2 regions of the Fructilactobacillus florum 8D genome follow, and region 2 is predicted to be linked to the other one. Evidence: a T-box and tRNA genes for the amino acid it is inferred to sense, from the RefSeq annotation. Region 2 holds a T-box; the other holds one or more tRNA genes.
The links. A T-box is a leader RNA that pairs with one kind of tRNA and senses whether it is charged. The one in region 2 lies ahead of leuS (leucine--tRNA ligase), so its partner is inferred to be a tRNA-Leu.
Positions count from the first base shown of each region.

Region 1: it has a tRNA-Leu gene. The T-box ahead of leuS (leucine--tRNA ligase) is inferred to sense a tRNA for this amino acid. The anticodon was not compared.

Region 1 covers NZ_ALXG01000038.1:2,367-7,319, forward strand. Annotated here, with positions in the region: gene B808_RS04405 (fluoride efflux transporter FluC) at 173-523, opposite strand; gene B808_RS04410 (fluoride efflux transporter FluC) at 523-903, opposite strand; gene B808_RS04415 (TMEM175 family protein) at 1,068-1,646, opposite strand; gene B808_RS04420 (TMEM175 family protein) at 1,667-2,251, opposite strand; tRNA gene B808_RS04425 (tRNA-Leu) at 2,686-2,770, opposite strand; gene B808_RS04430 (MarR family winged helix-turn-helix transcriptional regulator) at 2,993-3,451, shown strand; gene B808_RS04435 (UDP-N-acetylmuramoyl-L-alanyl-D-glutamate--2,6-diaminopimelate ligase) at 3,583-4,953, shown strand, end outside.
Region 2 covers NZ_ALXG01000011.1:79,834-84,786, forward strand. Annotated here, with positions in the region: gene B808_RS01055 (putative polysaccharide biosynthesis protein) at 1-808, opposite strand, end outside; gene leuS (leucine--tRNA ligase) at 826-3,249, opposite strand; T-box leader at 3,300-3,499, opposite strand; gene B808_RS01065 (class I SAM-dependent methyltransferase) at 3,588-4,148, shown strand; gene B808_RS01070 (MDR family MFS transporter) at 4,145-4,953, opposite strand, start outside.

The sequences.
Region 1 (4,953 bases), on a different contig from region 2:
AGTTAAACAATGTAAAAATATTTTTGCTGATAATCCTTAATTTACGGGATATTGTAGATTAACCGGCAACCAATGTGAGCAGTTGTTCCGATCAAGGCAAACAAATTTTTTAATTATTTATATCTATATCGATCAGTTAAAAAGATCGTTTAGTTTTTATAATGCTTGCCAGTTAGAAATAACTGAAACTGAAAAATCCAATGAAACCAAGCATCAGACCTATGCCATAACTCCCTATTAAATAGATAAATAGTTGTCGATAAGCATGATTAGACCACAAATTAGCTAATTCGCTGTTAAAAGTTGAGTAAGTAGTAAAGCCGCCAATAAATCCTAACAGCAGGTTTGTACCGCCACTTACTACTGCCACTGGGGCTAGCATTCCAGCAATAAAACAGCCAATCATGTTTACCAGAAAAGTTCCGAGCCGTCCGTGATTGCTTTGTTTGAAGTGATTCGTGATTGAAAAGCGCAGAATTGCGCCGACCCCGGTTCCACCGAGAAAAAATAGAATATTTCCCATTAGTTCCACATCCTTTTGGCCAGAATATGTGAAAATTGGTCACCAACGACAGCTACCAACAGCCCTAAAATAATACTGAAAGAAAGATAAAGCGTGAAACCGCTATAATTGTGAACCTCAAGCAATTTCAAACTGTCGAGAATTATTCCAGAAAAGGTGGTAAAGGAGCCAATCAAACCGGTTCCAATCACCTGATTCCACCGTGCTGATAAGCCTAATCGCTGGCAACCATAGTTTGTCCAAATTGGTAGAAGAAATGCTCCCGTTAAGTTGATTAAGAGAGTGGCAATTGGAAATTGATGATAGTTGATCAACTGAGTGATTTCTAGTCTTGCTAGTCCTCCAAGGAGACCAGCCCCAAATACAAATCGAGTTCCCATAACAAATCCTTTCGAGGTTAGTTAAACTATAATTGGCACATTGTAGACCATATTTTCAATTGTAAACAATCTATTTCTTTTTTTACAGTAGGATGCTTGCTAATTTTTCAAGCAAAAAAAGATCTGTTCTCAATGTTTCTAGAACAGATCTTTGTGTGCGCTAGCTATCCTTGCTGGGGGCTTTTCCAACCATTAACGACTAATTCAAGAAAACCTAGTAAAAGGCCACTAGGTGGGAAAATAAAGATGCCAAGGACCATGATTATGGAAGTAATGGGGAACCATTTACTACGAAGAAAACGATAAATAAACATGTTTTTAATTTTGGCAGCTTCTTGATAATTTTCAGTTTGGAGCTGATCAGCAATCGTTTTAGATAGCAAGAAAAAGGCAAGACTCCATGAGATAAAGATGATCAGATAAAACAATTCGGGACCAGTTGAATTCATAAAACGGCCAACCCAAGCAGCAGCCACTGGAATTAGGGACATTGTAAATAGCCAAAGATTATTTACCCAGAAAATTTTTTTGTTAACTTTTTTAACTAAAGAAAACATGTAGTGATGGTTATACCAGGCAACCCCGATAAAAATCACACTAACAGCATATGCTGTTAGGTAGGGGAGGTCATGCAAAATTTCGCTTAGCCGAGGTGTATCCGGAACTTTAATTTCCAGAACCATAATGGTTAAAATAATTGCTACAATTGCATCGGTTAAATTTTCAACACGGGTTTTATTCATAATGATGCTCCTTGATATGCTTAGCGTTCATCATAAGGATTAATTCTGATTTGATCAGAGATTAATCCTAGAAAGGTCAATGCCATCCCCATGGGGGGATAAATAAAAATTACCATAAAATTAACTACTGCAGCGATAAAAAACCATTTACTGGTGAAAAATCGGTAGACAAACATCCCCTTAATTTTTTGCCCGGTAACTAATTTTTCCCGTTCAAGCTGCACAACAATTGCTCGGCTTAGGATTGCATATGAAAGACTCCAAGCGAAAAATATTAAGAAAAAGAATATTTCAGGTCCAACTGAATCGATGAACTTTCCTGCCCAGGCGGCTGCCACTGGGATCAAGGACATCCAGAAAATCCACAAATTATTAAGCCAATAAATTTTACGATTAATGGTTTTTATTTGAGCAAACATGTAATTGTGATTGTACCAAGCATCACCCATCAGGATAAAACTGACGATATAGGCGATTAGATAAGGGAAATCACTAATGATGGCAGTGAGGGAGGCAGTGTTCGGAACTTTAATTTCTAAGACCATGATGGTAATGATAATACCAACAATTGCATCAGTTAGATTTTCTACTCTTGCTTTGTTCATAACTTCTCATACTCCTTTGCTAACAATTTAATTATTTTGATCATTTATAATTAATCTTAACGTATTATTTTATAATGTTGTGACTTAAAATGAGCTATAAAGCTTAAAAAATAATGTTTTGATACTGACATTTTAAATTACTGTTATCAGGGGTTTTGCGAGAATCAAGCTCCTCTGAGATTGTGATAAATGTTACAAACTTTGGAATTTGTAACAGTATTTCACAAAAAAATAAAATATTTTTATATTACATGATAATTAATATAAACAGCCGTTAAAGTCCGATATTTCTAGTTTGAAAAATCGCGTAAATAGCAATTATTATCTTTGTTCAAAAGAAAAAGCACTTATTGAAAATAAGTGCTTGGACTGAAAATTGCTAGGGATAATTCACAACAAATGCCGTAATAGCAAGGTTCAGCGTCCGCAAAAAATGCCCCGGGCGAGATTCGAACTCGCACTCGATAAAATCAAACAGCGACCTGAACGCTGCGCGTCTGCCAGTTCCGCCACCGGGGCGTATGAGTCTAATTATATAATATTTCGTGGTTTAATTGCAAGGATAAGTTGTAGTTGAGTAACATCATCTTTATTTTCTAATCTAGCAGTGTATTTCAAAAAATTTGCCATTTGTAAAAGTCATTGGTTCATAACAAATATGATAAGATATACAAAACTCGTTGGAAGTCGAGTTTTTGATAGCTATTTTGTTGTAAGTTATGTTGGAAAGAGGGTTTTAAAATGGATGGAATCATTAAATTCGATGAGCAACTTTGTTTCGGGATTTACAATGCCAACAAAAAGTTCAATCGTTTTTACCAAGATGTGCTGTCTCAGTATGGCCTTACTTATCCACAATACTTTGTATTATTAGTATTATGGGAGCATGCACCAATTACGGTACGCGAACTTGGTTCATACGTGAACCTGGATAGTGGAACCTTAACACCACTATTAAAACGTTTGGAAAGTAAGGGCTGGATTACGAAGTCTCGTTCTAAAAAAGATGAACGAGTTGTTAACATTAGTTTGACCGAGCACGGTGAAGCGATGCATCAAGAAATTTCCGATCATGTGCAAACTTGTTTTGAAATTTTGGGTATGAGTAAAACTGAAATGATTGCCGCGTTGAAAGTGATCGATAAGGTTAGCAGCAAACTTGATGAAGTTGATACGCAAGCATTAAAAGTTGCAAAATAACTTGGAAGAACCGATGCGAATCGGTTCTTTTTTTGTGCATTATAACGCGATTTGATAGAATGAAAGAGAATTTAAAAGCGGGGTAGCGGTAAGCGTACTTCCGCAAATAAAAGCATAATGAGGATTTTATTGTGACACTTTCAATGGAGCAACTGCAAATTATCTTAAATGAACATCACATCTTACGATCAATCCAAGAAAAACAGCCCCTTGTTTTTCAGCATGTTAGCTATGATTCACGTCGAGTCCAGCCTGACACGCTGTTTTTTTGTAAGGGTGATTTTAAAAATAGTTACGTTACCATGGCGCTTGCTAGGGGAGCTACGGCGATTGTAACGGAACAACCGGTTGATCTGGAACAGCAGGCTTGTCAGATTATCGTAACGGATGTGCAAAAGGCAATGTCACTATTAGCAGCGGCTTTTTTTGACTATCCTCAAAATCATTTGAAAATTGTGGCAATTACTGGAACAAAGGGGAAAACCACGACTGCCTACTTTTTATATCAGGCACTTCAGCAACCAACGGCCAAAAAGACGGCCTTATTTTCAACAGTTAATACCGTTCTTGGGTCTGAACCACAGCAGATATTCAAATCACAGCTGACAACCCCGGAATCACTAGATTTATTTGCACAGATGCAACAGGCCGTTGCAAACGGGATGCGTTACTTAATAATGGAGGTTTCCTCGCAGGCGTATCTGAAGCAGCGCGTCTATGGTCTTAAATACGATGTTGGTTCATTTTTGAATATTTCTCCTGATCACATTGGAACGAATGAACATCCCACCTTCGCAAATTATCTTCATTGTAAAGAGCAGCTGCTAATTAATTCCAAACGGGTGATCATTAACGCAGAAACTGCACATGTGGCTGAGATATATGATGCTGCCAAAGCTACGACGGATCCTGATCAAATTTATTTGTTTGCAAGAAGTAGCGCTAAGCTTCAATTAAAGCAAATGGTTGACTTTACGTTTGACAGCACGGCTGATTCGCTTAGTGAAAATCAAATCACGCTGAATGCCCTTAGCGAAAAAGCTCAGGCTTTAGGGATTGCTGGTGCTTACACATTAGGAATCACGGGAGATTACAATGAGGCCAATGCAGTAGATGCCATTATTTCAGGTGGAATATTAGGATTTCAGCATGACCAGTTAGCCGCTGGGATTGCCACAACCAAAATTCCAGGTCGCATGGAAGCATATCAAAGCGCGACCCATGGAACAGTTTATGTGGACTATGCTCATAATTATGCGAGTACAAAGGCTGTTCTGCGCTTCTTAAAAGACCATCATCCAGCTGGGAAAGTAATTGTGGTTTTGGGAAGTCCTGGTAACAAGGGAATCGATCGCCGAGCTGGATTTGGTCAGGCACTAAGTGAGGAAGCAGACGAGGTTTATCTGACCACTGACGATCCTGCTTTTGAAGACCCGGAACAAATTGCCCATGAAATTGATCACCATATTGATCATCAGCGGGTGCAGGTTCATTTTGAAATG
Region 2 (4,953 bases):
CTTGCATAATAATTTCGCGATACAATTGACGCGTTGGTACACTTAGTTTGTTGCTACTCTGCGCTATTAATTGCTGATAATAATCATGCCGTCGCCAATAATACCAACCGAGTACTAGCAAGCCAAAGATAGCACCAATAAAAGCAGCAAAGGTTGATTGTGCCACTGCGGTAACCCAACTGCCATTGAACACCCGTAAAATAACGAAAGCAGACAATAACATATAGATAACCCGAGCCAGCTGTTCCACAAACTGCGACAGAGCTGAGGGTGCCATGTCTTCATATCCTTGAAAAAATCCACGGGTCAAACTCATGGTTGGAATAATCAGAACTGCCCATGCTAGTGACCGAATTACAGGAATTACATTAGCATCTCCGTTAGTTAAAAATGGAGCTCCTAGCCATAGAATCAAAGCGCTAATAATCCCCATACCAACTGCTAACATGAGTCCACGCTGATACAGCTTAACTCCAATTTGATACTCATTTAAAGCATTGTAATGCGCAACTTGTTTTGCAATCGCAGATGGAATCCCTGCAATTGCAACAATCAATACAAAACTATAGATGTTATATCCTTGCGTATATAGTGAATTCGCAATTGGAAATAATGAAGCGCCAAAAATCAAGCGCCATGGAATGATATATAGCGCACCAAGAATCCTTGAAAGAATACTCCCAATTGTCATCCAGGCTGAACCCTTCAACATTTGAGCACGACCGTGTTCCGAAGCCGTCGCCTGTTTGGCAGCTAGAACTGCGTCTTCATCAAAATCATTATTCAAAATCAAACCCGCCTTCAACATTCTAAGCAATCAGATTATTAACTAGCTACAATATTAACAATTTTGCTAGGAACTACCACTATTTTATGAATCTTTTTCCCTGTGACCGCTGTTTTCACATGCTGATTAGCAAGTGCTAATTCTTGTAGTTCACTATTTTTTATGTTCGGCTCAACCTGTAGATGAGCCCGCACTTTGCCATTGACTTGAACTACAATTTCAATTTGATCAGCAACCGTTTGCTGTTCATCATAGCTAGGCCAGTCAGCATAGGCAATCGAATTCTTATTTCCTAGACGTTGCCAAAGTTCTTCACAGAGATGGGGAGTAATTGGTGACAGTAGTTTAACGAGTCCGGTCGCATATTCAGTTGGCAGTTTTTGTTCCTTATAAACCGCATTAACAAAAACCATTAATTGTGAAATAGCAGTATTAAACCGCATTTTTTCCAAATCATTAGTGACTTTCTGCACAGTCTGATGATAAATTTTAGTCAAATTGCCATCATTCTCAGTCGTTAAAAATTCGCTCATTTGATTATCATCATCAATAAAGAGGCGCCAAAAACGTTTGATCCAGCGATTTGCCCCGGCAAGTCCTTCGGTACTCCATGGTTTTGACTCCACGAGCGGACCCATGAACATTTCATATAGGCGCAACGTATCAGCTCCGTACTCCGCTACAATTTCATCAGGATTAACCACGTTTCCTTTTGATTTAGACATCTTTTCGTGATTTGTACCCAAAATCATCCCTTGATTAACTAGTTTTTGAAATGGCTCTTTGGTTGGGACAACCCCCAGATCATATAAAAACTTATGCCAGAAGCGAGCATACAAAAGATGGAGCACTGCATGTTCGGCACCGCCGACATACAAATCAACTGGTAGCCAGTACTTTAGCTTTGCTGGATCCGCAATCATTTGATCATTATGAGGATCAATATAACGTAGGTAATACCAAGAACTACCCGCCCATTGTGGCATGGTATTGGTATCACGAACCCCATGGCGTCCCTGTGAGTCGGTTACATTTACCCAATCAGTCAGATTTGCAAGGGGGCTCTGTCCGGTTCCAGATGGTTTTAAATCATCCGTTTGTGGCAACCTTAGTGGTAGTTCCGTCTCTGGAACCAAGCTAGTCGTGCCATCATCCCAATGAATTACTGGAATAGGTTCACCCCAATAGCGTTGCCGTGAAAAAATCCAATCACGTAATTTGTAATTCACCTGAGATTTACCAGCATGATGGTCCTGTAACCACTCCATCATCTTATCTAAACCAGTTTGGCGGTCCAATCCATTCAAAAAACCAGAATTAATGTGCTGACCGTCACCAGTATAAGCTTCCTTTTCAACGTTTCCACCGGCAATCACTGGGATGATCGGTAGCGCAAACTTTTTAGCAAAATCATAGTCGCGCTGATCATGAGCTGGAACAGCCATAACCGCTCCCGTTCCATAAGATGATAGTACATAATCACTAATCCAAATGGGTAAATGCTTACCATTTACGGGGTTGGTAGCATATGATCCAATAAAAACACCAGTCTTGTCTTTATTAAGATCAGTTCGTTCTAAATCAGATTTTGAGGCAATTTGTTTTCTATAATCGGCTACGGCTGCTTGTTGTTCAGAACTAGTCAGGCGGTCAACTAGTTCATTTTCAGGTGCAAGAACTAAATAAGTTGCCCCAAACAACGTGTCCGCCCTAGTAGAAAAGACGTCGATGGTGTCTTGACAATCAACCACTGGAAAAGTGATCCGCGCTCCAGTTGAACGACCAATCCAATTTCGTTGCATCTGTTTGATACTTTCTGGCCAATCGAGATCTTCGAGGTCATCAAGTAAGCGATCTGCATACGCCGTGATTTTCAAAACCCATTGTTTCATCGGCTTACGATAGACCGGATAACCACCTCGCTCAGTTTTTCCATTAACGACCTCTTCATTGGCAACCACCGTTCCTCCCATCAAATCAGGAGCCCAGTTAACTTCAATTTCATCTTCATACGCCAAGCCCTTTTCATAGAGCTTTTCAAAAATCCACTGAGTCCACTTATAGTAACTTGCATCAGTCGTATTAACCTCTCGACTCCAATCATAAGAAAAGCCAAGTGATTTAATTTGACGCTTAAAGTTAGCAATATTCTGTTGAGTAAAGCTTCCTGGGTTATGTTTAGTTTTTAGAGCATACTGCTCTGCTGGAAGGCCGAAAGCATCCCAACCCATGGGATGTAGAACATTCTTTCCCTGCATCCGTTTAAATCGTGCCATAATATCAGTTGCAGTATAACCCTCTGGATGACCCACATGTAAGCCCTGTCCAGATGGATAGGGAAACATGTCTAAGACATAATACTTCTCTTGCTCAGGTTTGGGACTATTTTCCGTTTGAAAAGTTTGATTTTGTTCCCAGTAATGCTGCCATTTTGCCTCGATTTTATTGTGATCATAAACCATCTTTATCCATCTCCTGTCTCGATAAAAAAAGCCCCATAGAACATTTCATTCTATAGGACGAAAAACCGCGGTACCACCTAAATTCCCCGCAAAACCGGGACCCTTGGTTTCCTTAACGCGGACAACGATTAACCTACTCGATTCGGCTAACTCTCAATGATAAGTTCCGCAGAGGGTAAGCTAGGTTCACACCATCCACCTAGTCGCTGACCAATACCTTCAACGTAATAATTCATCTCAACAATTTAAGTTAAACTATAATTAAATTAATGATAGCAAATCAATTGCCAAAAAACAAGTTTCAAACGTCTTTTTATCTAGTCTGAAAGGAACCTGCCATGTACTTAAAATCAGCACTGCAAACCAGTCATGATCTTTTAGCTAAAAGTGTCCATCCTGGTGATACCGTTGTCGATGCAACGGCTGGGAATGGGCATGATACCCTTTTTTTAGCTCAGTTAGTCGGTCATCATGGTCATGTCTATAGCTTTGATATTCAGAAAAAAGCCATCCAGGCTACTCGAGCATTGTTAGAAAATCATCACGTCGAAACACCAGTTAGCCTCATAAATACTGGACACGAGAATGCCGATCACTACGTTAAAGAACCGCTTGCCGCCGCAATTTTTAATCTTGGCTATTTACCAGGCGCCGACCATCAGCTGGCAACTACCGCTCAGACCACGGTAATTGCCATGCAAAAATTGCTAGCAAACTTACGCCGCCATGGTGTCTTGCTCCTAGTGGTTTACGTCGGTCATCACGGAAGCCAACAAGAACAACAAGCCGTTTTAAATTTTGTAACCCGCCTTCCCCAAACCGACTTTCACGTAATGCAGTATCAATTTATTAATCAAATTAACCACCCACCAATGTTGATTGCGATCGAAAAGCGCTAGTTAATCTGCTTACGATCAAAAAAATTAACGATTACTGCAGCTATTACCAACAACAACGCTACTAAAAAAACATTGTGTAAAGCGCCATATAAAATCTGACGTAACGTCGGCAAAACACTTGCTGGTAACGTAGTTGCGGTACGTGGATTAATCAATTGATCCATCAACTTAAGGCTCGCTTGGGAATGCTGCTTAATTCCGTTGGCCATTCCTTGATTTAAAACGATCCCAAAAACTGAGATCATCAACGTCTGCCCCAAAGTTCGGCTCAAAGTATTAAACGAAGAAGCCACCCCAATTCGTTCATTGCTAACCTCATTTTGAGAAGTTACAGATGAGGTCGTGATGCACATACCAAAGCCAATCCCCATAATCGTTGACAGAACCCAAAAGATTACAAGCGGGGTTGTAATTGGTAGCAATGCTAATGACACTGCTCCAAAGCCAATAAAAATTAAACTAAGCCCGGTTACCAACTGTGGTCGCCACTTTAATAGTAATTTCCCTGACCAAAATGATCCTACCATCCAAAGAATCGATGTTGGAGTGACTGCAAATCCAGCAAATGTGGCCTTCAATCCCATAATTCCCTGTGTCCAATCAGACAAATATACTTCGTAGCCAAAGATAAACCCACTAATCAAAGCAGCAATACAATTTTGGATTACGAAAGTGCGATTATGAAATAAATCAATGGGAATAATTGGATCACTAGCGTGTCGCTCCTGCAAGTAAAAAGCGAACCCACTCAAAATTGTCACACATAAAAAGCTACCTAACACTAGATAATTTATAGGTTGGTTGC